Regions from separate parts of the Pectobacterium hainanensis genome, predicted to be linked through region 3. Evidence: predicted binding sites of a transcription regulator. Region 3 holds the regulator's gene; each other region holds the start of a gene.

Region 1 (10,354 bases), on a different contig from region 3:
TTGCTTTGGGTCGTCTGGCGAAGGAAGACCCGTCTTTCCGCGTATGGACTGATGAAGAGTCTAACCAGACTATCATCGCTGGTATGGGTGAGTTGCACCTCGATATCATCGTCGACCGTATGAAACGTGAATTTAACGTTGAAGCGAACGTCGGTAAACCTCAGGTTGCTTATCGTGAAGCGATTCGTGCGAAAGTTACCGATATTGAAGGTAAACACGCCAAGCAGTCTGGTGGTCGTGGTCAGTACGGTCACGTGGTTATCGACCTGTATCCGCTGGAGCCGGGCTCAAATCCGAAAGGCTACGAGTTCATCAACGACATTAAAGGTGGTGTTATTCCTGGCGAATACATCCCTGCCGTTGATAAAGGTATTCAGGAACAGCTGAAAGCTGGTCCGTTGGCTGGCTACCCTGTGGTTGATCTCGGTGTGCGTTTGCACTTCGGTTCTTACCATGACGTTGACTCCTCTGAATTGGCGTTTAAACTGGCTGCTTCTATTGCCTTTAAAGATGGCTTTAAGAAAGCACAGCCTGTTCTGCTTGAGCCGATCATGAAGGTTGAAGTTGAAACGCCGGAAGAGAACACGGGTGACGTCATCGGTGACCTTAGTCGTCGTCGTGGTCTGCTGCGTGGTCAGGAATCCAACGTGACTGGCGTTGTGATTCACGCTGAAGTTCCGCTGTCTGAAATGTTCGGATACGCAACTCAACTGCGTTCTCTGACCAAAGGCCGTGCTTCTTACTCCATGGAGTTCCTGAAGTACGACGATGCGCCGAACAATGTTGCTCAGGCCGTAATCGAAGCCCGTGGTAAATAAGCCTCAGGGTTAAAACCAAAATCCCGTGCTCTCTCCATAGGGGGAGAGCATTTGAGTAAGGAATATCGCCGTGTCTAAAGAAAAATTTGAACGTACAAAACCCCATGTTAACGTCGGTACTATCGGCCACGTTGACCATGGTAAAACGACTCTGACTGCTGCAATCACTACCGTTCTGGCAAAAACCTACGGTGGTAACGCACGTGCATTCGATCAGATCGATAATGCGCCAGAAGAAAAAGCTCGTGGTATCACCATCAACACCTCTCACGTTGAATATGATACGCCGACTCGCCACTATGCTCACGTTGACTGCCCAGGACACGCCGACTATGTGAAAAACATGATCACCGGTGCTGCGCAGATGGACGGCGCGATCCTGGTTGTTGCTGCGACTGACGGCCCAATGCCTCAGACTCGTGAGCACATCCTGCTGGGTCGTCAGGTTGGCGTTCCATACATCATCGTGTTCCTGAACAAATGTGACATGGTTGATGATGAAGAGCTGCTGGAACTGGTTGAGATGGAAGTGCGTGAACTGCTGTCTCAGTACGATTTCCCAGGCGATGATACGCCTATCGTTCGTGGTTCAGCGCTGAAAGCGTTGGAAGGCGAAGCTGAATGGGAAGCAAAAATTGTTGAGTTGGCTGAACACCTGGATTCTTATATCCCAGAACCAGAGCGTGCAATTGACAAGCCGTTCCTGCTGCCAATCGAAGACGTATTCTCTATCTCTGGTCGTGGTACCGTTGTTACCGGTCGTGTAGAACGTGGGATCATTAAAGTTGGTGAAGAAGTTGAAATCGTTGGTATCAAAGATACGACAAAAACGACTTGTACTGGCGTAGAAATGTTCCGCAAACTGCTGGACGAAGGTCGTGCTGGTGAGAACGTTGGTGTTCTGCTGCGTGGTACTAAGCGTGATGACGTAGAACGTGGTCAGGTACTGGCTAAACCAGGTTCAATCAAACCTCATACTCAGTTCGAGTCTGAAGTATATATCCTGAGCAAAGATGAAGGCGGTCGTCATACTCCGTTCTTCAAAGGCTACCGTCCTCAGTTCTACTTCCGTACCACTGACGTCACGGGTACCATTGAACTGCCAGAAGGCGTTGAAATGGTTATGCCTGGCGACAATATCAAGATGGTAGTAAACCTGATTGCTCCGATCGCGATGGACGATGGTTTACGTTTCGCTATCCGTGAAGGCGGCCGTACTGTTGGTGCGGGCGTTGTTGCTAAGGTTATCGCTTAATTGTAGATAAACCTAAGCATGAAAAAGGCACTTCGGTGCCTTTTTTTATACCCAATATTTAAATGTGAATTGAAATGAAAACTATTATTATTTACAATACTGGCATTGGTTAAAAAACATCCGCGATAATGGTGAGTCATTCGGTATGTATGTGTGTTTGTGCAATGCGATCTCTGACAAAGTCATTCGTAACGTAGTTCGACAGTATCAACCTCAATCTTTGCAGCAGTTACGTAAACTGGTCCCTGTCGGGACAGATTGTGGCAAATGCATTCGTCAGACGCGTGTCATTTTCGAAGAGGAACAAGCAAAAATTCCTGATATGTATGAAGTAGCATAAAATGTAGGGTCGTTTTTTTGACTCTCTGCCTACCGGTTCTACACTTTAAGAACTGGAGCGGAGGAGTGTGTCATGAAAGGCGATAAAAAAGTTATTACTCATCTCAACAAGCTATTGGGCAACGAGCTGGTAGCCATCAACCAATATTTTCTTCATGCCCGAATGTTTAAAAACTGGGGCCTAACCCGTCTTAACGATCACGAATATCATGAGTCTATTGACGAGATGAAGCACGCGGATCGCTATATCGAACGAATCTTGTTTCTTGAAGGTATCCCAAATCTGCAAGATTTGGGCAAGCTGAATATCGGAGAAGATGTTGAAGAAATCTTGCGTTCCGATCTTCAACTGGAACTGGATGGCGCAAAGAATCTGCGTGAGGCGATTGCCTACGCTGATTCAGTGCATGACTACGTCAGCAGGGATTTAATGATAGAAATTCTTGCCGATGAAGAAGGGCACATTGACTGGTTGGAAACTGAGTTGGATTTGATTACGCGCCTTGGTATACAAAACTATCTTCAAACTCAGTTAAAATCTGAGTAGCGCTGTCTGCCATAATGCCGCATGCCTGAATACGGTCAGGGTTGATACGTGATACGCATTATCCTGACCGTATTTTAAATCATTTTATCCTGCTTGTTGCTTCCCCAGCCAATTTGCGTATAATGCGCGAGCTTGCCGAAATAAGGCTAGCCTGATTCAATCTGAATCAGAAGGCCAATATTCATTTACTGGCCTAAACAATACTCCCGATATGGGAGTTATGTGCTGACGATTACACTCCCCCATCAATCGAAATGGGTGTGAGGAGTAATCATTTACGTTTATAAATAATTGGAGCTCTGGTCTCATGCAGAACCAAAGAATCCGTATCCGCCTGAAAGCGTTTGATCATCGTCTGATCGATCAATCAACCGCGGAAATCGTCGAGACTGCTAAGCGCACTGGTGCGCAAGTCCGTGGTCCGATCCCGCTGCCGACCCGCAAAGAGCGCTTTACCGTTCTGATTTCTCCGCACGTCAACAAAGATGCGCGCGATCAGTATGAGATTCGCACTCACAAGCGTCTGGTTGACATCGTTGAGCCAACCGAGAAAACCGTTGATGCTCTGATGCGTCTGGATCTGGCTGCTGGTGTAGACGTGCAGATCAGCCTGGGTTAATCAGGTCATTGAGCGATTGAGAGGTTGAAACAATGATTGGTTTAGTCGGTAAAAAAGTGGGCATGACCCGTATCTTCACTGAAGATGGCGTATCTATCCCCGTAACCGTTATCGAAATTGAAGCGAACCGCGTCACTCAGGTTAAAGACCTGGCTAACGACGGTTACCGCGCTGTGCAGGTAACTACCGGTGCTAAAAAAGCAAACCGTGTTACCAAACCAGAAGCAGGTCACTTTGCTAAAGCTGGCGTAGAAGCTGGCCGTACCTTGCGTGAATTCCGTCTGTCTGAAGGCGAAGAGTTTACTGTAGGTCAGAGCATTAGCGTTGAAATTTTCGCAGACGTTAAAAAAGTAGACGTTACTGGTACTTCTAAAGGTAAAGGATTTGCTGGCACAGTTAAGCGCTGGAATTTCCGTACTCAGGATGCTACTCACGGTAACTCCTTGTCTCACCGTGTTCCGGGTTCTATCGGTCAAAACCAGACTCCGGGCAAAGTGTTCAAAGGCAAGAAAATGGCAGGCCAACTGGGTAACGAACGTGTAACCGTTCAGAGCCTGGATGTTGTGCGTGTTGACGCTGAGCGCAACCTGCTGCTGGTTAAAGGTGCTGTTCCGGGAGCTACCGGTAGCGACCTGATCGTTAAACCAGCTGTGAAGGCGTGAGGAGATAGCAATGGAATTAGTATTGAAAGACGCGCAAAGCGCGCTGACTGTTTCCGAAACTACCTTCGGTCGTGATTTCAACGAAGCGCTGGTACACCAGGTTGTTGTTGCTTATGCAGCAGGTGCCCGTCAAGGTACTCGCGCCCAGAAGACCCGTGCTGAAGTAACTGGTTCCGGTAAAAAACCTTGGCGTCAGAAAGGTACTGGCCGTGCGCGTTCAGGTTCTATCAAGAGCCCGATCTGGCGTTCCGGTGGTGTGACCTTCGCTGCTAAGCCTCAGGACCACAGTCAGAAAGTTAACAAAAAGATGTACCGCGGCGCGCTGAAAAGCATTCTGTCCGAACTGGTACGTCAAGATCGTCTGATCGTTGTCGAGAAGTTTTCTGTAGAAGCGCCTAAAACTAAGCTGCTGGCTCAGAAACTGAAAGACATGGCGCTGGAAGACGTGCTGATTATCACCGGTGAGCTGGATGAAAATCTGTTCCTGGCTGCGCGTAACCTGTACAAGGTTGACGTGCGTGATGCAGCAGCAATCGACCCAGTTAGCCTGATCGCCTTCGACAAAGTCGTTATGACTGCTGACGCTGTTAAGCAAGTTGAGGAGATGCTGGCATGATCCGTGAAGAACGTCTGCTGAAAGTTTTGCGCGCGCCGCACGTTTCTGAAAAAGCGTCTACTGCGATGGAAAAGAACAACACCATCGTTCTCAAAGTTGCTAAAGACGCGACTAAGGCAGAAATCAAAGCTGCTGTACAGAAACTGTTTGAAGTCGAAGTCAATGATGTTCGCACCTTAGTAGTTAAAGGAAAAGTGAAACGTCATGGACAGCGTATCGGTCGTCGTAGCGACTGGAAAAAAGCTTACGTCACCCTGAAAGAAGGCCAGAATCTGGACTTCATCGGCGGCGCAGAGTAAGTCGGAGGAGTAAAGAACAATGGCAATTGTTAAATGTAAACCGACATCTCCGGGTCGTCGCCACGTTGTTAAAGTGGTTAACCCTGAGCTGCACAAGGGCAAGCCTTACGCCCCGTTGCTGGAAAAAAGCAGCAAGTCCGGTGGCCGTAACAACAATGGCCGCATCACTACCCGTCACATCGGTGGTGGTCATAAACAGCAATATCGTCTGGTTGACTTTAAACGTAACAAAGATGGTATTCCTGCGGTTGTTGAGCGTCTGGAGTATGATCCGAACCGTTCCGCGAATATCGCGTTGGTTCTGTATAAAGACGGCGAACGTCGTTATATCCTGGCGCCGAAAGGCCTGAAAGCTGGCGATCAGATCCAATCTGGCGTTGATGCTGCAATTAAAACCGGTAACACCTTGCCGATGCGTAACATCCCAGTCGGTTCAACGGTTCATAACGTAGAAATGAAACCAGGTAAAGGCGGCCAGCTGGCTCGTTCTGCTGGTACTTACGTTCAGATCGTTGCTCGTGACGGTTCTTACGTGACCCTGCGTCTGCGTTCTGGCGAAATGCGTAAAGTCGAATCCGACTGCCGCGCGACGCTGGGCGAAGTGGGCAACGCTGAGCATATGCTGCGCGTTCTGGGTAAAGCAGGTGCTGCACGCTGGCGTGGCGTTCGTCCTACCGTTCGCGGTACGGCAATGAACCCAGTTGACCACCCACACGGTGGTGGTGAAGGTCGTAACTTTGGTAAGCACCCGGTTAGTCCGTGGGGCGTTCAGACCAAAGGTAAGAAGACCCGCAGCAATAAGCGTACTGATAAATTTATCGTACGTCGCCGTACTAAATAATCTTAGAGGATAAACCATGCCACGTTCTCTCAAGAAAGGTCCATTTATCGACCTGCACTTGCTGAAGAAGGTAGAGAAAGCGGTGGAAAGCGGTGACAAGAAGCCTTTGCGCACTTGGTCCCGTCGTTCAACGATCTTTCCAAACATGATCGGTTTGACCATCGCTGTCCATAATGGTCGTCAGCACGTTCCGGTGTTTGTTTCCGATGAAATGGTCGGTCACAAACTGGGTGAATTCGCGCCGACTCGTACTTATCGCGGCCATGCGGCCGATAAAAAGGCCAAAAAGCGCTAAGGTAGGAGGAAGAGATGGAAACTATCGCTAAACATCGCCACGCTCGTTCTTCTGCTCAAAAGGTTCGCCTGGTGGCAGACCTGATTCGCGGTAAGAAAGTGTCGCAAGCTCTGGATATTCTGACCTACACCAACAAGAAAGCTGCTGGTCTGGTTAAAAAAGTGCTGGAGTCTGCTATTGCTAACGCAGAACACAACGATGGCGCTGACATTGATGATCTGAACGTCGCGAAAATCTTCGTTGACGAAGGCCCAAGCATGAAGCGCATTATGCCGCGTGCTAAAGGTCGTGCGGATCGCATCCTGAAGCGTACCAGCCACATTACTGTGGTTGTGTCCGATCGCTGAGACTCTGGAGACTAGCAATGGGTCAGAAAGTACATCCTAATGGTATTCGCCTGGGTATTGTCAAACCTTGGAACTCTACCTGGTATGCGAATACCAAAGAATTCGCTGACAACCTGGACAGCGATTTTAAAGTTCGTAAATACCTGACGAAGGAACTGGAGAAAGCTTCCGTTTCTCGTATCGTCATCGAACGTCCGGCAAAAAGCATCCGTGTGACGATTCACACTGCTCGCCCGGGTATCGTGATCGGTAAAAAAGGTGAAGATGTTGAAAAACTGCGCAAAGTCGTAGCGGATATCGCTGGCGTACCTGCACAGATCAATATCGCAGAAGTTCGTAAGCCTGAACTGGACGCAAAACTGGTTGCTGACAGCATCACTTCTCAGTTGGAGCGTCGTGTGATGTTCCGTCGTGCTATGAAGCGTGCGGTACAGAACGCCATGCGTTTGGGCGCTAAAGGTATTAAAGTTGAAGTCAGCGGCCGTCTGGGCGGCGCCGAAATCGCGCGTACCGAATGGTACCGTGAAGGTCGCGTTCCGTTGCATACGCTGCGCGCGGATATCGACTATAACACCTCCGAAGCGCACACCACTTATGGTGTTATCGGTGTGAAAGTGTGGATCTTCAAAGGTGAGATCCTGGGTGGTATGGCTGCCGTTGAACAACCGGAAAAACCGGCTGCTCAACCTAAAAAGCAGCAGCGTAAAGGCCGCAAGTAAGGAGAGTCGCTGATGTTACAACCAAAGCGTACAAAATTCCGTAAGATGCACAAAGGCCGCAACCGCGGTCTGGCGCAGGGTACGGATGTGAGCTTCGGCACTTTCGGTCTGAAAGCTGTTGGCCGTGGTCGCCTGACTGCTCGTCAAATCGAAGCTGCACGTCGTGCCATGACCCGTGCTGTTAAGCGTCAAGGTAAGATCTGGATCCGTGTATTCCCGGACAAACCGATCACCGAGAAACCGCTTGAAGTTCGTATGGGTAAAGGTAAAGGTAACGTAGAGTATTGGGTTGCCTTGATTCAGCCAGGTAAAGTCCTGTACGAAATGGACGGTGTGCCGGAAGAGTTAGCCCGTGAGGCATTCCAACTGGCAGCAGCGAAACTGCCGATCAAAACCACCTTTGTAACTAAGACGGTGATGTAATGAAAGCACAAGAGCTGCGTGAAAAGAGCGTTGATGAGCTGAACACCGAGCTGCTCGAACTGCTGCGCGAGCAATTTAATCTGCGCATGCAGGCGGCAAGTGGTCAGCTGCAACAAACTCACCTGTTGAAACAAGTGCGTCGTAATGTTGCACGTGTTAAGACTTTATTGACTGAGAAGGCGGGTGCGTAATGACCGATAAAATCCGTACTCTGCAAGGCCGTGTAGTTAGCGACAAAATGGAGAAATCTATCGTTGTTGCTATCGAACGTTTCGTGAAACACCCGCTTTACGGTAAATTCATCAAACGTACGACCAAATTGCACGTACATGACGAGAACAATGAATGTGGTATCGGTGACGTGGTTGAAATCCACGAATGCCGTCCACTGTCCAAAACCAAGTCTTGGACACTTGTTCGCGTTGTAGAGAAAGCGATTCTGTAATACAGTAACGCACTTCTCTATATGATAAACGGCTCTGCAAAGGGCCGTTTATTTTTTCTACCCATACCAAGGAAGCGGTGTTATAATGCTGCGCCCTCAATTATGGGGTATTTAATGGCCTGAAAAGGTCCTAAGTAGTAGTTGACATTAGCGGAGCACTAAAATGATCCAAGAACAGACTATGCTGAATGTGGCCGATAATTCCGGTGCACGTCGCGTAATGTGTATCAAGGTTCTAGGTGGCTCGCACCGTCGCTACGCAGGCGTCGGCGATATCATCAAAATTACCATCAAGGAAGCAATTCCTCGCGGTAAGGTGAAAAAAGGCGACGTGCTGAAGGCGGTAGTGGTGCGCACCAAGAAGGGTGTTCGTCGCCCGGACGGTTCTGTCATTCGCTTCGATGGCAATGCTTGCGTTATTTTGAACAATAACAGCGAACAGCCTATCGGTACGCGTATTTTTGGGCCGGTAACTCGTGAACTGCGTAATGAGAAGTTCATGAAAATTATCTCTCTGGCACCAGAAGTACTTTAAGGAGCGAATCATGGCAGCGAAAATCCGTCGTGATGACGAAGTTATCGTGCTAACCGGTAAAGATAAAGGTAAGCGCGGTAAAGTAAAAAATGTCCTGTCTGCTAGTAAGGTCATTGTTGAAGGTATCAACCTGGTTAAGAAACATCAGAAGCCGGTTCCGGCCCTGAATCAACCAGGTGGCATCGTTGAAAAAGAAGCCGCTATTCAGGTTTCTAACGTTGCACTCTTCAATGCGGCAACTGGTAAGGCTGACCGTGTAGGCTTTAGATTCGAAGACGGCAAAAAAGTCCGTTTCTTTAAATCTACTAGCGAAACTATCAAGTAATTTGGAGTAGTACGATGGCGAAACTGCATGATTACTACAAAGACGAAGTAGTTAAAAAACTCATGACTGAGTTTAACTACAATTCTGTCATGCAAGTCCCTCGGGTCGAGAAGATCACCCTGAATATGGGTGTTGGTGAAGCGATCGCTGACAAGAAACTGCTGGATAATGCAGCAGCTGATTTGGCAGCAATCTCCGGTCAAAAGCCGTTGATCACCAAAGCACGCAAATCTGTTGCAGGCTTCAAAATCCGCCAGGGCTATCCGATCGGCTGTAAAGTAACTCTGCGTGGCGAACGCATGTGGGAGTTCCTTGAGCGACTGATTTCCATTGCTGTACCGCGTATCCGTGACTTCCGTGGCTTGTCTGCCAAGTCATTCGATGGTCGTGGTAACTACAGCATGGGTGTGCGTGAGCAGATCATCTTCCCGGAAATCGACTATGACAAGGTCGATCGCGTTCGTGGTTTGGATATTACCATTACCACTACTGCGAAATCCGATGATGAAGGCCGTGCGCTGTTGGCCGCCTTTAACTTCCCGTTCCGCAAGTAAGGTAGGGTTACTAATGGCTAAGCAATCCATGAAAGCACGCGAAGTTGTTCGTGTGAAACTGGCTGATAAATACCGCGCTAAACGCGAGGAATTAAAAGCTATCATCTCTGGTGTGAACTCATCCGACGAAGAACGTTGGGATGCGGTTCTTAAGCTGCAGACTCTGCCGCGTGATTCCAGCCCGTCTCGTCAGCGTAATCGCTGCCGCCAAACTGGCCGTCCACATGGTTATGTGGGCAAATTCGGGTTGAGCCGTATCAAGCTACGTGAAGCCGTCATGCGCGGTGAAGTACCTGGCTTGAAAAAGGCTAGCTGGTAATTGTCACCAATTGAATCACGGGAGTAAAGACAGATGAGCATGCAAGATCCGATCGCGGATATGCTGACCCGTATCCGTAACGGTCAAGCCGCGAACAAAGTTGCGGTCACCATGCCTTCCTCCAAGCTGAAAGTGGCAATTGCCAACGTGCTGAAGGAAGAAGGTTATATTGAAGATTATAAAATCGAAGGCGATACCAAGCCTGAACTGGAAATTACGTTGAAGTATTTTCAGGGCAAGGCAGTGGTAGAAAGCATCCAGCGTATAAGCCGTCCAAGTCTGCGCATCTATAAGAAAAAAGATGAGCTGCCAAAAGTTATGGCCGGTTTAGGTATCGCGGTTGTTTCTACCTCTAAAGGTGTTATGACTGATCGTGCAGCTCGCCAGGCTGGTCTG
Region 2 (10,354 bases), on a different contig from region 3:
GGGTTATAGGGCACTGGCGTTACACTCTAGGCAAATCTTATTCACTTAAGCGTGGACTCTCTGATGACCAAACACTATGACTATCTTGCTATTGGCGGTGGCAGCGGCGGCATCGCTTCAATTAACCGTGCGGCGATGTATGGGCAAAAATGTGCGTTGATCGAAGCAAAACAACTGGGCGGCACTTGCGTTAACGTCGGCTGTGTGCCGAAGAAAGTGATGTGGCATGCGGCGCAGATTGCCGAAGCGATCCATCAGTATGGACCAGATTACGGGTTTGATACCACGGTGAACCAGTTTAACTGGGGCACGCTGGTGAAGAATCGTAGTGCCTACATCGATCGCATTCACCAGTCTTACGACAATGTATTGGGTAAGAATAAGGTTGATGTCATTCACGGTTTTGCCCGCTTTGTTGATGCGCACACGGTTGAAGTGAATGGTGAGAAAATTACGGCTGACCATATCCTGATTGCGACGGGTGGGCGTCCGGTGCACCCCGCTATCCCGGGAGCGGAATACGGTATTGATTCCGACGGCTTCTTTGAACTGGATGCATTGCCGAAGCGTACCGCTATTGTCGGTGCGGGCTATATTGCCGTGGAGATTGCGGGTGTACTGAACGGGCTGGGTTCTGAAACTCACCTGTTTGTGCGTAAACACGCGCCGCTGCGCAGTTTTGATCCGCTGATTGTCGATACGCTGGTGGAGGTGATGAACACCGAAGGGCCAACGCTGCATACCGAATCGATCCCGAAAGCGGTTGTGAAAAACGCAGATGGTAGCCTGACGTTGGAACTGGAAAACGGTCAGTCACAAACCGTCGATTGCCTGATTTGGGCGATTGGTCGTGAACCGGCGACGGATAACCTGAACCTGAGCGTCACTGGCGTGGAGTTGAACGGCAAAGGATTTATCAACGTCGATAAATTCCAGAACACCAGTGTGCCTGGCATTTATGCCGTGGGTGATAACACGGGGGCCGTTGAGTTAACGCCGGTTGCCGTCGCAGCGGGACGTCGTCTGTCTGAGCGTTTGTTTAACAACAAGCCGGACGAACATCTGGATTACAATAACATTCCGACCGTGGTGTTTAGTCACCCACCGATTGGCACCGTGGGTTTGACTGAACCGCAGGCGCGTGAACAGTATGGTGACGATCGGGTAAAAGTGTATAAATCTTCTTTCACCGCCATGTACACGGCGGTTACGCAACATCGCCAGCCGTGTCGTATGAAGCTGGTTTGCGTCGGCAAAGATGAAAAAATTGTGGGTATCCACGGTATCGGGTTTGGTATGGATGAAATGCTGCAAGGTTTTGCGGTCGCCGTGAAAATGGGCGCGACCAAAAAAGACTTTGATAATACAGTGGCGATTCATCCAACTGCATCGGAAGAGTTTGTGACGATGCGATAAAGGGTTTGTGGTTAAAGAAAAAAGTCAGGTGCTCCGGCATTCTGACTTTTTTGTTTTTTAGACCGTGCTGAAGAGAAGACGATCTTTCATTATGTCAATAACTGATAATGATTATCGTTATGAGAGTTATTGTATTTACAATTCTGACCTTTTTTGCAATATTCCCTATTGATGAATGAATTTTTATCCCACTTTTAAATTTTCCCCTTACAAAATATGCCGGTATACCTTTCACAGTTCAATGCCATTCAATCCAGTTGGTTGTGCCAACGGCCAGATATCGAGCATCTGTCAGGCGTAAACCGTTTCTTTTTTTATGTTCAGGAGTGATCCGCAATGCCCTCAGTTTATCGGTTGTTTAACTTACAACTAGAGAGTAAAACGCTGCTCTCGCCTTCACTGATTCGTTGCGTATTCACTGGACCGGATGTGCGCATGATGAAACAGGAAGCGCCGGATCAGCGTGTCAAGCTGCTGTTTGCCAGCGAAACGGGTGAATTAACGCCGATGGCGGTGAGCGATACCTGGTATCAGGACTATCTGGCGTTGCCACGTGAGCATCGTCCGACATTGCGTACTTATACCCTGCGTGCCGTTTCGCGCGAATTGCAGCAGGCAACCATTGATTTTGTACTGCACGGTGATACTGGTCCGGCTTCCCGCTGGGCTAGTCATGCCAAACCTGGCGATACATTGCAAATCGTGGCACCGAATATTGATGCTGAAGGTGATAACGGTGGCTATGAATGGGCACCGCATGATGGGGTCGAGCACGTTTTGCTGATCGCTGATGAAACCGCGCTGCCCGCCGCGATGGGGATCCTTGAAAATCTGATGGCGCAACCTTCACCGCCGTCGGTACAGGCGTTTTTTGAAGTACCGAAGGTCGGGGACTGTATCAGTGAAAGTCCTTTTCCTTTTGCGCAAATTCACTGGTTACCGCGCGAGGAAACCGGTAGTCAGGTTTGGGGAGAGCGCCTGTTGGCCGCCGTAAAACAGGACGTCAATATTCCCGCCAGTGCTTGTGTAAAGGATGGTGAAGAGATTAAGGATACGCCAGACGGTGAATTGTTGTGGGAGCGAGCAACGGGACATAGCCCTTTTTACGCTTGGGTGGCGGGAGAGTCTTCAGCGGTGAAACGTCTGCGCCGCTATTTGCTTGATGAACGCCAACTGGCGAAAGAGACCATTAATTTCATGGCCTACTGGTCGCATCGTTAATAGTCTGAATATCAGGGGGAAATCCCCCTGATGTTTAATCATTCACCCCTTGTTCCCCATCATTTCTGCAAACTGAGCTTCATCGGGCAATCCTACAACCTGCTGTAATTCATTGTTATCATTCATATAATAGATAGCAGGCGTGACGTTTGCACCGAGTTCATCCATGAGCGCCTGATTATTCTGGATTTTCTGCCAGATGTCGCGTGATGATGATTCAGAGAACGGGGGGACGGTTTTGCCATTTGATGATTCAAAGTCATACCATGCTTGTGCTGGATTTTTAGCCGCAAGGATCGCCGCCGCATAGCGGCTACTTTCCGGTTTTATCACGCCAACCAGCAGGGTTTGTAATTGCACTTTGCCGGATTTTACCCAAGGTTGTGCCTGGTTCCAAAATTGTCTGCAATAAGGGCAAAAAGGATCGGCAAAGACGATAATTTTTCGCGCAGCGTCTTGTGCACCTTCGGTAATATAGGGAGATTGTTGTAATTTCTCCCACATTTCTCTACCTGCCGGTATATAAATGTCCTGTTGAATACGGGCTTCGCTTAAATTATTTCCCTTTTCATCATACATATATCCCGAAATCGCATGCTTGCCATCAGGCATTAAATAAATGGTGACGCCCATACCTTGATAGCTTCCTAACCAGCCTTTTATTCCTCCGGGTGCGGTAAACGGTTTAATGATTTTAATACCCTGCTTTTCGATATTTTTGACAGCATCGGGGAGGTTGTCTTCTGCTAACGATGCGCCTGATAAGGTAAAGAGCAGGAGTGTAAAGAGCATTTTCTTTGTCATGACGTCAGGTCTCTGGGGAGTCAATGTCGGATATATCCGCTCAAATCACCAAGTATAACGGTGGCCTAATTTGCTTGCCAAAAGCCAGCCTCGAAATAAAGCCGTACGTCAATATTTTTCCCAGGGCACTCTTCTGGTCAATACTATCTGTCCTAGCATGAAGGCCGCATAATCCGGTGCCGTTTTCTGGCTTGTGATGCGGATATACCCTATCCTGATGCCGATTTTCGGGTAGGTTACAACCATGCTCGTAAACCCGCTTAAGATTAAGATGAAATCCAGCCCGTGCTGACATAAAACAGCATTGAGGCATCGATAAGCTGTCTTATACTAGCGAAACTCCTCTTGATGCCTGCTCATGCGGGCCTTGAATACGAGGAGATCGGATATTTTCAGCACCTGGTTGAGTAACATCGCAGCAATTTGCGTTTTTTAAACAAAATGCAGTAGCACAGGATTGACGGAGAAGGCGCTTGCGGCTCAGACGTTCATTAACGATTAAGCAGATGACTGCCGTGTCCGCCGTGGCACTGGTTACTATCAGTCTTTTTATCGTGATACAGCTTTTTCACTTCGTACATCAGCGTCGTGAAGATTATGCCAGGCAACTGGAGAGCATTGCTTACTCTGTTCGTCAGCCCCTGACCGAGGCCGTTCTACAAGGGGAAGTTCAGCGCACCGAGGATATTCTCAATAATTTGTTACCCGTTGGTTTTCTCAGCCGGGCCGAAGTGCTGTTACCTGGGGAATTTCAGACGTTGCACGCCAATTTCCCAACGGAGAGACCGGTACCGAGCTGGGTTGCTCGTGTATTCAAGCTCCCTATCCGTATCTCTGTTCCGCTCTATTCGCCACCGCAAACGCAGAATACGACGCCGTTGGCACATTTGGTGTTACAAGCCGATTCTTACCGGATGTTTCAGTTTATTGTCAGTACGTTTTCAACCATGTTGGCGACATACCTGCTATTGGCACTAATCTTGTCGATCGCCATCACCTGGTGTATTAACCGGCTGATGGTGCATCCTCTGCGATCCATTATTGCTGAGCTACAAGGCTTGCCAACGGATGCGATCCCTCATCATCAACTCACACTACCCGAGTGGCATCAGGACGATGAACTTGGCGTATTAGTTCGCAGTTATAATCGTAATCAGCAACTTCTGGAACAGTCTCTTATTCCGGCAGCAGTACAGTACGATTTACCGGGAGAGACCACGCTGTTACTCAAACTGCAACAATGCCTGTCTGAAGGTGTCCCATGCGGCCTGATGGTGATTGGTCTGACTCCGCCATTGGATGTTCAGGGGGAGTCGGATGTGGCGTCGTTACATACCTTAGTCAATCAATTGAAAACAGCGGTTGAAACGTCAGGCGAATCTGCTTGGTTAGCATGTTTGGATCACAATGAGTTTGCGATCCTGGGGAAATCGCTGCCAGTGGAACCGCTGCAACGCTGGGCGAATAGTCTTGCACTGCAATTTAATACGCCATTCTCCCAAACGGATCGAACACCATTAACGGCTTGTATTGGCATTGTTCCCCTTATCACACCGTTGCAGGACGCTAAAAAAGAGGTCGACCTTTTTCTGGTTCAGGCTCGCTACGCCATGCAAGTTGCCCGTCATGAAGGGAAAAATGGCGTTCATATCTTCGAGATGTAAATTGAATGTGCTAATTCACTGATAACCTTGTTTTTATTATGGGATTAACCTTGTTCCGCGCTGTAAGCCTTGTTATTGCTGGCTTCATCGTTTTTTTTGGTGAGGTGGTATTCGATACAACTGCGCCTATTGTTACAAATGAATTGCATGTCTGTTTCTAATTAACATTGGCTGAAGCGATTCACTTCTTATTTTTAACCTAACGTTCACAAACTAAAGTTATAAAACATTTCCAGCTTGTTATTGCGATGTTACTTTCCGGCGCAATCACAAGTGGCATTACCGTACCCTATGCTTCTTGTGTTTCCCCTCCATAGGACGCATATATGAAATTATCTATTGTTAAAAGTCTTTATTTTCAGGTGCTTGTTGCCATTACGGTCGGGATACTACTGGGCCATTTCTATCCAGAACTTGGCGCCCAGATGAAACCGCTCGGCGATGGGTTTGTTAAATTAATTAAAATGATTATCGCTCCGGTTATCTTCTGTACGGTGGTAACCGGTATTGCCGGCATGGAAAGCATGAAGTCAGTTGGGCGCACTGGTGCAGTTGCGCTGCTGTACTTTGAGATTGTGAGTACGATTGCCTTAATCATCGGCTTGATCGTGGTTAACGTCGTGAAGCCCGGTGCGGGCATGAATATTGACCCCAGTTCGCTGGATGCTTCCGCCGTTGCGGTTTATACCCAGCAGGCTTCCCAGCAAGGGCTGATTCCGTTCCTGATGGATGTGATCCCGTCAAGTGTGATCGGCGCTTTTGCCAGTGGCAATATTCTGCAAGTGTTGTTATTTGCTGTGATGTTTGGCTTTGCGTTGCATCGCCTGGGCAGTAAAGGAAAAATGATTTTTGATGTGATCGAAAGCTTCTCCAAAGTGATATTCGGTATCATCAATATGATCATGAAGCTGGCTCCGCTGGGGGCATTCGGTGCCATGGCGTTCACCATCGGTAAGTATGGCGTCGGTACGTTGGTACAATTGGGCCAATTGATCATTTGTTTCTACATTACCTGTCTGCTGTTTGTTTTTCTGGTGCTGGGCAGTATCGCGAAAGCAACCGGGTTCAGTATTTTCAAGTTCATTCGTTATATCAGAGAAGAACTGTTGATTGTGCTGGGGACCTCGTCTTCCGAGTCGGTATTGCCACGTATGCTGGAAAAAATGGAGAAGGTTGGGTGTAAAAAGTCTGTCGTCGGGCTGGTTATTCCCACCGGTTATTCGTTTAACCTTGATGGAACCTCGATCTACCTGACCATGGCGGCCGTATTTATCGCACAGGCCACCAATAGTCATATGGATATTTGGCATCAAATCACACTGCTGGTGGTACTACTGCTTTCTTCCAAAGGGGCGGCTGGCGTGACAGGAAGCGGGTTTATTGTACTGGCCGCAACCTTGTCAGCGGTTGGTCATCTGCCGGTAGCGGGTCTGGCGTTAATCTTGGGTATTGACCGTTTCATGTCAGAAGCCCGTGCGTTAACGAACCTGATTGGTAACGGTGTGGCGACGATCGTTGTTGCAAAATACTGTCGTGAGCTGGATGAGAAACAGCTGGATGCTGAGCTTTCTGGTAATAATAAGAACAACAACACGACGGCACCGACTGCATTGTCCTGATCGTGATGGTGTAATGTTCTGACGAGATCCCTGTGGCGGGTTTGCGCCGCAGGGATTTTTTTATGGCGCTGTTCAGCCCGTCACCCTACGAGCTGCTGCAATCAACGTTGCAAAATGCTCCCCCGCGTTTTGCGTTGATGCTCAATTACCTTTGTTTCCCTGCCTGAATTTGCGTAAACAGATTGTTAAATCTAAATGTTTTCCCTTTTTTCAACGTTTATTTCATCTCTTTGGGTGACATAGATAAAAGCGCGCGGTCTAAGGGAATGGTACACTTCTCGCCTTCTGATTTTCCGTGATACGGACACGAGAGTGCTTGGTGGCAAACGCAAGGCCACTATTATTATCAACAATTAACCACATTATGTTGGATAGTTATTTAAGTAGGGGTTCACATGCAGGGCACCAAAATTAGCCTTTTAGTTGGTGGAATGTTGTTGGCAGTTGTCGGCAGCAACGTGCAGGCTGAAGCACTACAACCTGATCCTGCCTGGCAGCAGGGTAAATTAGACAATGGTTTTACCTGGCAACTACTGGCTACGCCACAGCGTCCCGGCGATAGAGTGGAACTTCGCCTCGTGGTGAATACCGGATCATTGGTCGAAAATGCTCAGCAGATCGGGTTTGCACATTTTCTTCCTCGTCTGGCACTTGCTCCCGGCGAAACACTGTCGGCGGCGCAGTCACCATCCATGTGGATACAAGACAATAATGGTACGCGTCCTTTGCCGCCAGTGGTTACTTCCTATGATTTCACTTCTTATAATCTGAGTTTGCCGAACAACCGACCGGAATTACTGAAAGAGGCGCTGGGTTGGCTGGCGGAAACCGCAGGCCAGATAACCATCAATGATAAAAGTATCCAAACCGCGCTGAGTATTCCTGACCCGGTGACGACATTCCCGCTAAATCCGCAGGATCCGGGATGGCGCTATCGTCTTAAAGGGTCGGCATTATTAGCGCACGATCCTGCTCAGGACGTTAAGCTGCCGTTAAGCAGCGAACCGTTGCAGCAATTCTATAAAGCCTGGTACACGCCTGACGCGATGACGCTTTATATCGTTGGTCATGTCGATAACCGTGGCATCGTTGACCAGATCAATAAGGCGTTTTCTACCCTGCAAGGTAAACGAGACGTTCCTGCTCCCATGCCGACGTTGAGCCCGTTTCCTCCACAGGCGATTAGCCTAATGAATAAAGACGTGCAGCAGGATACGCTGTCTCTGGTGTGGGACACGCCTTGGCATCCCATTCGTGAATCACAGGCATTAGCACGTTATTGGCAGAGTGATTTAGCACGGGAAGCGCTGTTCTGGCATTTAAAACAGGCGTTGGCGAAGCGTGCGCAGAGCGATAACAATCTGCGTTTTGACTGCAATGTGTTTTACAGCCGTGCACAGTGTGCTATCCATCTGGAAGTGCCAAATAGTGATAGTGTGGCACCAAACCTGATCTCTCTGGCTCAGGAGTTGGCAGCACTGAGAGACAATGGGTTGACGCAGCAGGCGTTCGATGAGCTTGTGGCTCGTAAGACGGATGAGCTGAGTAAACTCTTTGCCACTTATGCTCGTACTGGCACGGATATCCTCATGTCCCAGCGTCTCCGCTCGCAGCAAAATGGTGTCGTGGATATTTCCCCCGAACAGTATCAGACATTACGGCAGGCATATTTGTCGGCGCTGACGCTTGATATGTTGAATCAAGAGCTTCATCAGCAACTCTCGCAGGAAGCAACGTTGATGTTGGTGCAACAACAGGGAGAGCCGGAAGCAAATATGAAAGACCTTCAGGCTGTCTACGATCGTATCATGATGCCGAAGGCAGATACGGCTTCACAGCCGGTCAGCGAAACGCCACCGTTGAAAAGTGATACATCTGAACCAGCCGCACAGTAAGCCAAAACAAAAGGCCGCGTATGCGGCCTTGATGACAACAACGCACTACCTAAAGAAAAGATTCCCGCTTACGCGGGAATGGACAAATCTCTTTTTACCTGTAGCTGTATTAATCTGGCATCGCATCCTGTGGGATGATCGCCCCGCGATACTGGATAACCGTACTGGCAGTCAGGTGACCGCGTTGCGCCGCTTGCTGTGTGCTTCCACCGTTCAATCGAACAGCCAAATAGCCTGCGCTGAAAGAATCACCAGCTGCCGTAGTATCAACCACTTTTTCTTTCGGCAATTTCACGGCTGGCACATCAATCAGTGCTTGTCCACGTTCGGAGATCAGGCAAGAGTCTGCGCCGCGTTTGATCACGATTTCTGATACGCCAAAGCCGTGGGTGCGTGCTAAAACGCTTTCAACCGGTTGTTCGCCCCATAGCATATCTTCATCGTCCAATGTCAGGAACGCGATATCCGTACAGGATAGGATGTCAGAATAGGCCTGCTGGGTTTCCTCTTTGCTTTGCCATAGACGCGGTCGGTAGTTGTTATCAAAGATAACTTTACCGCCGTTGGCCTGGCAGGTGCGCAATAAGGATAACAGGCGTTGGCGGCTGTCTGGATTAAGAATGGCCAGACTAATCCCACTGAGATAAATGTAGTCGAAATGGGCCAGATTCTGACAGACGTTTTCCGCTTCAGGGCTATCCAGCCAATAACGGGCGGCTGCGTCATTACGCCAGTAGTAGAACGTACGTTCGCCGGTATCATCGGTTTCGATAAAATATAAGCCGGGCAGCTTGTTATCCAGACGCTGGATCAGGTCGGTTTTTACCCCTTCTTCCTGCCATGCGCGGATCATTTCTGCGCTGAAGCTATCGGTTCCGAGCGCGGTAACGTAGTGAACGCCAAGCGCGTCAGGATTGACCTGACGTGCAATATAGACTGCGGTATTTAGTGTATCGCCGCCAAATCCACGGTTAAGGTCCGTGCCTTTTTGCGACAGTTCGATCATGCATTCGCCAATTACGGCAATGTTATTAGTTGTCATCACAGTTGACCTGTTTGAAAAAAGAAGTCGTTATGCCCTTCATCTCGCAAGTTACAGCGGTGTTGGCTACGTTTAAAATTAGCGTCAGTCTCAACATAACGAGAGACTGAGTCAATAGTCTTGAAACGATGTTTTATTTTTTCATGACACAGATCGGAAAATCAGGGGCTTCGTTTGTGTACATGTGACTTCTTTTCGTGAAGTTTCACCATTCGAGGTGAACGTCCATGCGTTAGATGTCTTTTTGTGTCGTCTCTTTCTGTGCATTCCGATCCGAAGAGGTATCACCTTTATAATTTGCGGTGGCAATCCAGGCGGCACAAAAGAGTGTTAGCCGGGCAAAAAAATAGAAGAAAGCCATCAAACCGATTACGGAGCCAAATGCCGCTCCGGAAGGCGAGCTGGCAAGCTTGGGAAGCGCGACGGTCATGGCAAACTTAATGGCTTCGAAACCGATAGCGGCGAGCAGTGTTCCCCGGAATAGGGCTTTACGTTTGGGCTTATGGCGTGGCAGTACGAAGAAGATCCATAGAAAGAGTAAATAGTTGGCGAAAATTGAAATCGACAAGGCAATGAGCGTTAAGGCAGGACGCAGCCATTCAATATTTTCCAGCCCCAATGCATGCACGATCATATTCTGCGCCGTGCCTGCCACGGAGGTCAGAAACAGCGTGATAATGAGTGCGACCATCA
Region 3 (10,354 bases):
TAAAGGATAAGCAGTATAAAGTGACATAACGATCCTCCCTTAGGATACAAGAGCCGTCTGGCTCACTGTCGTGATAAAAACAAAACTGATAAATTGGTTAAAATTTTACCGCCTTTACTGAAACTTTACTACTCATCGGACCAGAAAAAGATGAAATAATCGCCAATTCTTTTTGGCATTTCGTCATTAAGTTACAAAACAGTTAAAAATAAACATCTCATTGGTTGCGGCGTGACACCGATTTAAACATTCACATAACAATGATATGTACCCGTTTTCACTGCAATTCAAATACCGCAGGGAACACCATGCTTATTCTGGTGATCGATAGCCACACGGCGTAACATTTCGTTCTGCATTTTATGGCTGCTCAGCTTGTGGTCGCTTCGCCAATATTTACATGCAGAAAAAATCATCGTTTCATCAATAAGTTTGCATATTGATGCGTTGGTGATGATGGATTATTTCAGGCATATCTTTTTAGGAAAATCTCATCATGAGTAGCTGGTTAATCTATGCGTTACTTTCTGCACTGTGCGCAGCACTGGTCGCATTATTTGGGAAAATCGGGCTGCAAAACCTTGATGCGAATACTGCCACCGCGATTCGCGCCGTCGTTATGGCACTATTTCTGGTTGGAGTGGTCATTGCTCAGGGGAAAATCGCATTGGTCAGCGACGTGCTTGCCAATAAAAAAGCACTGCTATTTATTCTACTGAGTGGCGTGGCTGGTGCGATGTCATGGTTATTTTACTTTGTTGCATTAAAAAACGGGAACGTTGCACAGGTTGCGCCCATCGATAAGTTAAGCGTCGTGTTTGCTGTCGTTTTAGCCGTATTGCTACTAGGGGAAAAAATTTCACTGATGGCGGGTGCGGGTGTCGCGTTAATTTCGGTTGGGGCGCTAATGGTCGCACTAGGATAAAAGGTGCTGCAAGCAGCACCTGAATATAATTTATTTGGCATTCGCCAGCACGGCACTCACAATCTCTACGGCTTCTTTTTCTATACGCTCTCGATGCGCTGCACCGAGGAAACTTTCACAGTAGATTTTGTACGCTTCTTCCGTGCCTGAAGGCCGTGCAGCGAACCAACCGTTGTTCGTCATGACTTTCAAACCACCGATAGACGCGCCGTTTCCAGGTGCTGCCGTCAAGCGAGCCGTAATCTCATCCCCCGCCAGCGTGCTTGCTGAAACCTGTTCAGGCGAGAGCTTAGACAATGCGGCTTTCTGAGCATGAGTGGCTGATGCCTGAATGCGGTTATAGCTCGGCGCACCAAAGCGCTGTGCCAGACCGTCATAGTGCTGCTGAGGATTCTTCCCTGTCACCGCGGTAATTTCCGCAGCCAACAGACACATGATGATCCCATCTTTATCCGTTGACCATGGTGTACCGTCAAAACGCAGGAACGAGGCTCCCGCACTTTCCTCGCCACCAAAGCCGAAACTGCCGTCGAACAGGCCATCAACAAACCATTTAAATCCAACGGGTACTTCAACTAATTTACGCCCCAAATCGGCAACAACGCGGTCGATCATGGCGCTGGAAACCAGCGTTTTGCCCACGGCAACCGATTCGCCCCACAGAGGCCGATTCTGGAACAGATAGTTGATGGACACCGCTAGATAGTGGTTCGGATTCATCAGACCCGCTGGGGTAACAATACCATGTCGGTCATAGTCTGGATCGTTGGCAAACGCCAGATCAAACTTATCACGAAGCGCCAACAGCCCAGCCATTGCGGAGACTGATGAGCAATCCATACGGATCACACCATCATGATCCAGCGTCATAAAACGGAATGTTTGATCGACAGCATCGTTTACCAGCGTCAGATCCAGTTTGTAATGCTCGGCAATACGCTGCCAATAGGTAATACCGGATCCACCGAGAGGATCAACGCCCAATTTCAAACCTGCGCGTTGAATCGCGGCCATATCAACAACATGGGTCAACCCTTCCACATAAGGTTGTACTAAATCCTGCTCATGCAGATAGCCGCTTTTCCACGCCTGATCCAACGTGATGCGTTTAACGTCTCGTAATTCATCCGCCAGTAGCGCGTTGGCTCGTTTTTCAATCACGCTGGTAAGGTTGGTATCCGCTGGCCCACCATTTGGCGGATTATATTTAATACCGCCATCTTCCGGTGGATTATGAGACGGCGTAATGACAATACCGTCAGCCTGCGCCCCACCTTGACGGTTGTGAACCAGAATCGCGTTGGAAACAGCTGGCGTTGGTGTAAAGCCATTATCCTGCTGGATAACCACGTCCACGCCGTTAGCAGTCAGGACTTCCAGGACGGAAATGAAAGCAGGCTCAGATAAGGCATGTGTATCCTTACCCACATAACACGGGCCACTAACACCTTGCTTTTTACGCTCTTCAGCAATCGCCTGTGCAATCGCCAGAATATGCACTTCATTGAAACTGTGACGCCCAGCACTACCACGGTGACCAGAAGTACCGAACTTCACCGCATGCGCAGCATTCCCAATTTCCGGGCGCAAAACGTAATACTGTGACGTCAATTGCGCCACATTGATTAAATCGCTTTGCTGGGTAGGTTTCCCTGCTCTTGGGTGATTAGCCATCGGCGTTTCTCCCTGACGCTATTGTCAAATAATAAAGTTAAATAGTTCCGCAAACTTTCTCTGCAAGTTCGGCGGGGAACTGCATTGTCAGCATAATGTGTTCAACCATGCTGCGTTTACGACCGGTATTCGTATTCGTGATGACCCAGTATGGCGTACCCGGAATATGTTTGGGTTTCGTGTGCGTGCCATTCTGCAACAGTGTTTGCTGATCGCCGGCGAAATATACGCGCGTACGACCATGGAGCGATTCCGTCGCGACCGCAAACTCTGACGGAGATAAGGTATATAGCGTGGACAGTACCAGCATAAAACGATTAATGGCTTTATTCTGTTCAGCGTATTCATCCGACAGCAGCAATTCACGTAATGTGCGAACGCGATCGCGTGAACCCGTTGATACCGGCTGGTCGGCCGTAGCCAACGGTTGCACCGGCGGTTCAGAAATCTGCTGACCAGCGGTAAATTTCAGCATACGCCGTAAAATATCCGATGCGCTCTCACCAATATGCTGAGTGTGGCTGGCGATATAACGATAAAGCTCTTCGTCGACCTCAATAGTTTTCATCTTTATCCAGTACTGTTTTATAACTCAAATCAATCGTCAAGGAGTATACAAGCGATCAAACACTCTCGAACAGCGCCATAATGCAGACAATGTAAAAAGTCGGACTACGCCTCAATTTCTACGTTCCCGCCAGAGTGGTCGAACCTGTTCCGTCGATGACGGCATAATGTCGTGAAGTCATGATACCCTAAGCGCCTGTCTCTCTGAATGAACTTCACCATGAAATTGAATTATCGTAAGCATGATGCGCAACAACCGCAGGGCAAACTCCCCGTGATCCTTATTCATGGTCTGTTCGGCAACCTGGATAATCTAGGTGTTCTGGGCCGTGATCTGCAAAACCAACATGACACGCTGCAAATTGATTTACGCAATCATGGACTCTCCCCTCGTTCACCGCAGATGAATTATCCCGCGATGGCGCAAGATGTCCTCATGTTAATGGATGAACTCAGTATTGAACGGGCTATCGTTATTGGTCATTCGATGGGCGGAAAAGTCGCCATGTCTCTTACCGCGTTGATACCGGAACGATTGGAAAAACTGATTGCGATCGATATTGCACCAGTCGATTACCAACTGCGTCGGCACGATACGATTTTCGCTGCGCTTAACACCGTCACCCAGGCTGGCGTGACTTCTCGTTCTGAGGCAGCAAAACTGATGCGCGACATAATCAAAGAAGAAGGCGTCATTCAGTTTCTACTGAAATCTTTCCAACAAGGTGAGTGGCGCTTTAATGTACCGGTTCTGTGGGAACAGTATGAAAATATTGTCGGCTGGCAGGTTGTGCCGCCATGGCAAGGACCGACGCTGTTTATTCGCGGCGAAAAATCCCCTTATCTGGACGATAGCTACCGTGATGCATTAGTTAGTCAATTTCCGAATGCACGAGCCCATGTCATCAGCGGTGCGGGACACTGGGTCCATTCGGAAAAACCAGAGGCCGTATTGCGTGCGATTCATCGTTTTTTGTCTGCCAGTTAACCAACCAGACCGTCATATCTCAGGTTAACCATAAACGACCACAGTTAACCGTTGTCGCCGCCAGTACGGCTAGGGTATGATGGCGCTCGCAGTAGAGGGACGGCTGATTCAGCCACAAGCATTGTAACCACACCATCAAAATGCACACGTTATATACCTCATCGGTTATCCCTTGCTGGTCGGCAATATCGACGACACAGTGAGAATAGAGGCATAAGGATGTGCGCGTTTTGGTCCGAATACCTTGCAGTATCATTACCTATGGCAAAAGAACAAACGGACCGCACCACGTTGGATCTGTTCGCAGATGAACGTCGCCCGGGCCGCCCGAAGACTAATCCGCTTTCACGTGATGAGCAGCTAAGAATCAATAAGCGTAACCAGTTACGACGCGACAAAGTTCGCGGGTTGAAGCGTATTGAGCTAAAAATCAATAGTGAAGCGGTAGATATCCTCAATAGTCTGGCGGAACAGCAAAATATCAGCCGTAGCGAGCTTATAGAACAGATACTATTAGCTCAATTAGCTGAGAAAACGTCCTGAGTATCCCTATCTCATGAGTCTGGCGTCATCCCTGACGCCAATATACCCGTCATACTTCAAGCTGCTTGTGCGTTGGCAATACTCGGCTCATCTCTGAGCCTCGCCCTGAAGGGCCGCCGTAAACGGCGTTCAAATTGGCTTAGCCAATTTGTCCTTACTCACCCCAGTCACTTACCTGAGTAAGCTCCTGGGGATTCGTGCGGTTGCCGCCTTCACGCAACTTGAATTATTTTGGGTATAACCATCAGATTTAAAACATTTATTAGATTTAAAACGTTTCCCAATTATCCTGACCGGATGGCAAGGCTTTTCTGGCTGGCGTAGCAGCCAGTGCTTTTGGTGTTGATACCGATTTGACCACAGCTTTCGGTTGTGAATGTTGTTCAGACAATTGGAACAGAGAAACCGTTTGATTCAGCAACGCGGCCTGTTCCTCGAGTGACAAGGCGGCAGCCGAGGCTTCTTCCACTAACGCCGCATTCTGCTGCGTCACGCTATCCATTTCGGCAATAGCCTGACCGACCTGCGCAATCCCTTTACTTTGTTCTTCCGAAGCAGATGCAATCTCACCCATGATGTCGGTGACATTGGTAACAGCACGCACAATATCATTCATGGTGCTACCCGCGTCTTCAACCAGACTCGATCCCGTATCCACGCAACGCACCGAATCAGAAATCAGCCCTTCAATTTCCTTCGCGGCCTGCGCACTGCGCTGTGCCAGACTGCGCACTTCACCCGCAACCACCGCAAAACCACGACCTTGTTCACCTGCCCGGGCTGCTTCTACCGCCGCATTGAGTGCAAGAATGTTGGTTTGGAAAGCAATACCATTAATCACCGTCGTGATCTCAGCGATCTTACGTGAGCTACCAGAAATTTCTGACATGGTTTTCACGACGTTATCAACAATATCTCCACCTTTCCTTGCCGTCGTTGAGGCTTGCAGCGCTAATTGGCTAGCATGGTTGGCGTTTTCAGCATTCTGTTTCACCGTCGCCGTCAACTGTTCCATACTCGCTGCCGTTTCTTCCAGCGCCGACGCCTGTTGTTCCGTCCTTGATGATAAATCGTTATTACCAGCAGCAATCTCAGACGCCCCCTGATAAATAGAATCGGTACTACCGCGAATGGTACTCACTGTTGTTGCCAGACTGGTCTGCATTTCCCGTAGTAATGGGAACAGTTTACCAACACAGTTATGACCAAAATCCAGAATAGGTTTCCCCAACTGCCCGGAAGCAATGACGCTGAAATGATCACGAAGATCATTCAAAGGACGCACCAGACAACTCACCAGATAGCGATCGGTCAAGAACAGCATCGCCAAGCCGACAATCAAACCAGCCAGTAAAATATTTTGACCAATCGAGGTAATTTGCTCAAACCTGACGCCAGCGGCGGCAAACTTATCGGACCCCGCTTTATTAAACGCAGAAAGAGAAGCTCCAAATTGACGGCTCAAAGGTGGAACCACGCTCTTAGCTTGATTTTGATAATCATCCAGCGCGTTGGCCGCGGCTTTTTGGTACAACGGCTCAACTCCCTGAGTAATCAGATTCCCCCAGTCCCGGCTAACCGCTTGCACCAACGAATCATCCAGACCGGCATGATCAAACGCGGTAAAGGCAACTAAATCTGATTTTAATTTATCCAACGCGGTTAAAGCGGATGCCTGTTCTTTATCTGCGGCAGCGTTATCCCCCGCCCGGCGATAGTCCACGGCTCTCGCCAGACGAGTCACCATACGAAAATACTGATCGTTCCCCTGATTCACAAAATTCATGTTCTGCACTAGCAGGCTGCTGGTCTTGGATGTCGTCGTCATCTCTTTAAAGGAGAACATGGTATAGATAGAGACGCCACCCCATAACACGCAGAATATGCCCAGCACCCACAGCATGGCCGTTCTAATGGCAATGTTCTTTAACAGTCTCATAGCTCACTCCATACTTAAGTATTAATATCCCCATGATGTTCGAGTCGCATGAGCATTGACCACTCCCATTGCTCAGTTTTTCGCTCGCAACAACCACGTCTTGTCCTGCAACTCGAATATTCAGGGTATGTAATAAGAATAATTTTTATCATCAATCGACGGCGGTATTCTGAATCCCTCTATTCATAAATAGATAACGCGCCCGCACGCAATTTCATTGTGTTGAAAATAAAAACGACTACGCTGATTCATCGACAAAATTCAGACAGTATTTAGCGTTTGGTATGATTTTCTCCCCTCTTTTGTTTTAATTATTTAATAATTTTATTTGTTTTCATGGGGATATAAACATTAAGTAACTTAAGTATCGAGAAATAATATTAGAAACATTAATAAATAACTTTGCGTTATGTATGACAAATCTCGTCATTGGACGGTATCGCAACACATTAGATGACCGCAATGATCTTTGTTTAAAAAACAAGCCGCCATCATGATTTACAGAAAATCACCAGAGGAGCGTTAAAGAGGGCCAATGCTGGGTATCCAATTTATCCCTGCTTACCAATACGAGTTTCTCATGTAGGTTGTGTCTGTTATTATTAGTCAATAAATGGGTGAAACACGGCCCTATACCATTAAGAATAAAGAGGTTATTCAATTCATGGCACTAATAGGCATTTTCTTCGGCAGTGATACTGGCAATACTGAAAACATTGCCAAGACAATCCAACAGCAATTGGGGACACAGGTTGCTGAAGTTCATGACATCGCTAAAAGTAGCAAGGAAGACCTTGAAGCGTTCGATATTCTGCTGTTAGGCATTCCAACCTGGTATTACGGCGAAGCCCAATGCGATTGGGATGATTTTTTCCCTACGCTGGAAGAAATTGATTTCACAGGGAAACTCGTTGCCCTGTTCGGCTGTGGTGATCAGGAAGATTATGCAGAATACTTCTGTGATGCCATGGGGACGATCCGCGATATCATCGAACCACGCGGTGCGACGATTGTTGGTCACTGGTCGACTGAAGGTTACTACTTTGAAGCATCCAAAGGCCTGGCTGATGACAACCATTTCGTGGGTCTGGCTATTGACGAAGACAGACAGCCGGAACTGACCAACGAACGCGTAACAGCTTGGGTAAAACAGATCAGCGAAGAACTCAGCCTGAAAGATTTGGTAGGTTAACCCTGTTTTGGCTCTGATTTTACCATCAGGGCCAGTTCAATAGGAAAAACCTTTCATAATAATTGATACATTTTTTTAACTTCTTCCCATAAACCTGTACAATAAACCCATCGGCTTTGTACGTGCATAGATTTTTCTCCATTTATCAACAATAGATTGCATCAATATCTGTAGTATGTATGGGGTCAATATTGTTAACATTCCATGGTTTTCATTTTGTATGCACGGTTCTATAATTGGAACGCTGTTGTATTTTTTAGCCGATGTATTTTTTGAGCCGACCGATGTCATAGGCTAGGTAACCTCCATTGATAAGTAAGCAACAGGACTAAATCCGCATGACTGACAATAACACCGCATTAAAGAAGGCCGGCCTGAAAGTCACGCTTCCAAGACTGAAGATCCTGGAAGTTTTGCAGGCCCCGGAGTGCCATCACGTCAGTGCGGAAGATTTATATAAGAAACTGATTGATATGGGCGAAGAAATTGGTTTAGCAACCGTTTATCGCGTACTTAATCAGTTTGATGATGCTGGTATCGTCACCCGCCATAATTTTGAAGGCGGTAAATCAGTTTTCGAACTGACTCAGCAACATCACCATGACCATCTGATTTGCCTGGATTGCGGCAAAGTCATTGAATTCCGCGATGAATATATCGAAGCACGCCAGCGTGAAATCGCAGAAAGACATGGTATCAAACTGACAAACCACAGTTTGTATCTGTATGGCCATTGCAGTGAAGGGGATTGTCGCGAAGACGACACGCTTCACGATCCAACACTATAAATCGACCGCATAGAAACGCAGGGGGTGTTTTCTAACGTCGCCTGTGATAATCCAAGGGTAGCGATTATCCTGCCACCATAAAATAAAACCGCCGAGGCGGTTTTATTTTTTTATATCATTACGTTTAAACCCAGTATGATCGTTAACCGACCCAAGTGTCCCGTAAACCAACTGTACGGTTAAACACTAAATGTTCCGCACTGGAATAGACGCGGTCGGCGCAAAAATAACCTTCACGTTCAAATTGATAGGCTTTTTCTGACTCAGCCTGAGCCAGACTGGCCTCAACAAATCCATGCGTAATCTTCAGCGAATCAGGGTTAATGGTAGACAAAAAATCCTCAGCGGCAGCCGGGTTGGCGACACTGAATAATCGGTCGTATAAACGGAATTCAGCGGGACGAGCATGAGCAACAGACACCCAATGGATGACCCCTTTAACCTTACGACCGTCAGCCGGATCTTTGCTCAACGTATCAGGATCGTAGCTGCAATAAATTGCAGTAATCACGCCCTGCTCATCTTTTTCAACACGATCGGCTTTTACGACATAAGCATTACGTAAACGCACTTCTTTGCCCAACACCAGACGTTTATACTGCTTGTTGGCTTCTTCACGGAAGTCAGCACGATCGATATAAATTTCACGGCTAAACGCCACCTGACGTGTTCCCATTTCCGGTTTATTCGGATGGTTTGGCATGGTGACCCATTCTTCATGATCTGAAGGAAGGTTCTCAATGACCAATTTAACCGGATCCAGTACGGCCATCGCGCGCGGTGCATTTTCGTTCAGATCGTCACGGATACAAGATTCCAGTGCTGCCATCTCAACGTTATTGTCCTGTTTGGTGACACCAATACGGACACAAAACTCACGGATAGAAGCCGCGCTATAACCACGACGACGCAGGCCAGAAATCGTTGGCATACGCGGGTCGTCCCACCCTTCTACGACATTTTCCGTTACCAGTAAGTTTAACTTGCGCTTGGACATGATGGCATATTCAAGGTTCAGACGTGAAAACTCATACTGGCGCGGATGACAAGGGATCGTGATGTTATCCAGCACCCAATCATACAAACGTCGGTTATCCTGGAATTCCAAGGTACACAGTGAATGCGTGACACCTTCCAATGCATCGGAAATACAATGGGTAAAGTCATACATCGGGTAGATGCACCACTTATTGCCGGTCTGATGATGCTCCGCAAACTTGATTCGATAGATCACCGGATCACGCATGACAATGAACGATGATGCCATGTCTATTTTGGCACGCAGGCATGCGGTTCCTTCAGCAAAGCCTCCATTGCGCATCTTCTCAAACAGCGAAAGGTTTTCCTGAACGCTACGATCACGATAAGGGCTATTCTTTCCCGGTGCCGTCAGCGTGCCGCGATATTCGCGAATCTGCTCAGGCGTCAATTCGTCAACATACGCCAATCCTTTACTGATCAACTCGACCGCATATTGGTGAAGCTGATCAAAATAGTCGGAAGAATAACGAACTGCGCCGCTCCACGAGAATCCCAACCACTCGACATCGCGCTTGATCGACTCAACATATTCAATATCTTCTTTTACCGGGTTGGTGTCATCGAAACGCAGATTGCATTGCCCATGATAATCACGCGCAATACCAAAATTCAGACAGATAGATTTCGCATGCCCAATGTGCAGATAGCCGTTAGGTTCTGGCGGAAAACGCGTCTGGACATGATTGTGCTTACCGGA

Evidence for each region. The regulator Fur, encoded in region 3, represses iron uptake genes when iron is present. The targets are predictions, from matches to a motif close to ATAATAATGAGAACNACTATCAA.
Region 1: bfd (bacterioferritin-associated ferredoxin) is a predicted target of Fur. The motif match lies at 2,142-2,164, and genes of this name have one in related genera.
Region 2: ACKPVM_RS11855 (siderophore-interacting protein) is a predicted target of Fur. The motif match lies at 1,518-1,540, and genes of this name have one in related genera.

The regions. Positions count from the first base shown of each region.
Region 1 is NZ_JBJYIN010000006.1:248,062-258,415, forward strand. Features, by position in the region: gene fusA (elongation factor G) at 1-818, shown strand, start outside; gene tuf (elongation factor Tu) at 889-2,073, shown strand; gene bfd (bacterioferritin-associated ferredoxin) at 2,219-2,413, shown strand; gene bfr (bacterioferritin) at 2,486-2,959, shown strand; gene rpsJ (30S ribosomal protein S10) at 3,267-3,578, shown strand; gene rplC (50S ribosomal protein L3) at 3,611-4,240, shown strand; gene rplD (50S ribosomal protein L4) at 4,251-4,856, shown strand; gene rplW (50S ribosomal protein L23) at 4,853-5,155, shown strand; gene rplB (50S ribosomal protein L2) at 5,175-5,996, shown strand; gene rpsS (30S ribosomal protein S19) at 6,013-6,291, shown strand; gene rplV (50S ribosomal protein L22) at 6,306-6,638, shown strand; gene rpsC (30S ribosomal protein S3) at 6,656-7,357, shown strand; gene rplP (50S ribosomal protein L16) at 7,370-7,780, shown strand; gene rpmC (50S ribosomal protein L29) at 7,780-7,971, shown strand; gene rpsQ (30S ribosomal protein S17) at 7,971-8,225, shown strand; gene rplN (50S ribosomal protein L14) at 8,389-8,760, shown strand; gene rplX (50S ribosomal protein L24) at 8,771-9,085, shown strand; gene rplE (50S ribosomal protein L5) at 9,100-9,639, shown strand; gene rpsN (30S ribosomal protein S14) at 9,653-9,958, shown strand; gene rpsH (30S ribosomal protein S8) at 9,992-10,354, shown strand, end outside.
Region 2 is NZ_JBJYIN010000010.1:49,261-59,614, forward strand. Features, by position in the region: gene gorA (glutathione-disulfide reductase) at 64-1,416, shown strand; gene ACKPVM_RS11855 (siderophore-interacting protein) at 1,753-2,637, shown strand; gene dsbG (thiol:disulfide interchange protein DsbG) at 2,680-3,429, opposite strand; gene ACKPVM_RS11865 (adenylate/guanylate cyclase domain-containing protein) at 3,948-5,105, shown strand; gene ACKPVM_RS11870 (dicarboxylate/amino acid:cation symporter) at 5,432-6,724, shown strand; gene ACKPVM_RS11875 (M16 family metallopeptidase) at 7,120-8,619, shown strand; gene kdgK (2-dehydro-3-deoxygluconokinase) at 8,729-9,661, opposite strand; gene yhjD (inner membrane protein YhjD) at 9,894-10,354, opposite strand, start outside.
Region 3 is NZ_JBJYIN010000001.1:229,648-240,001, forward strand. Features, by position in the region: gene ACKPVM_RS01205 (YbfA family protein) at 1-27, opposite strand, end outside; gene ACKPVM_RS01210 (EamA family transporter) at 497-925, shown strand; gene pgm (phosphoglucomutase (alpha-D-glucose-1,6-bisphosphate-dependent)) at 956-2,599, opposite strand; gene seqA (replication initiation negative regulator SeqA) at 2,637-3,167, opposite strand; gene ybfF (esterase) at 3,387-4,154, shown strand; gene ybfE (LexA regulated protein) at 4,416-4,697, shown strand; gene ACKPVM_RS01235 (methyl-accepting chemotaxis protein) at 4,966-6,636, opposite strand; gene fldA (flavodoxin FldA) at 7,301-7,828, shown strand; gene fur (ferric iron uptake transcriptional regulator) at 8,167-8,616, shown strand; gene glnS (glutamine--tRNA ligase) at 8,759-10,354, opposite strand, start outside.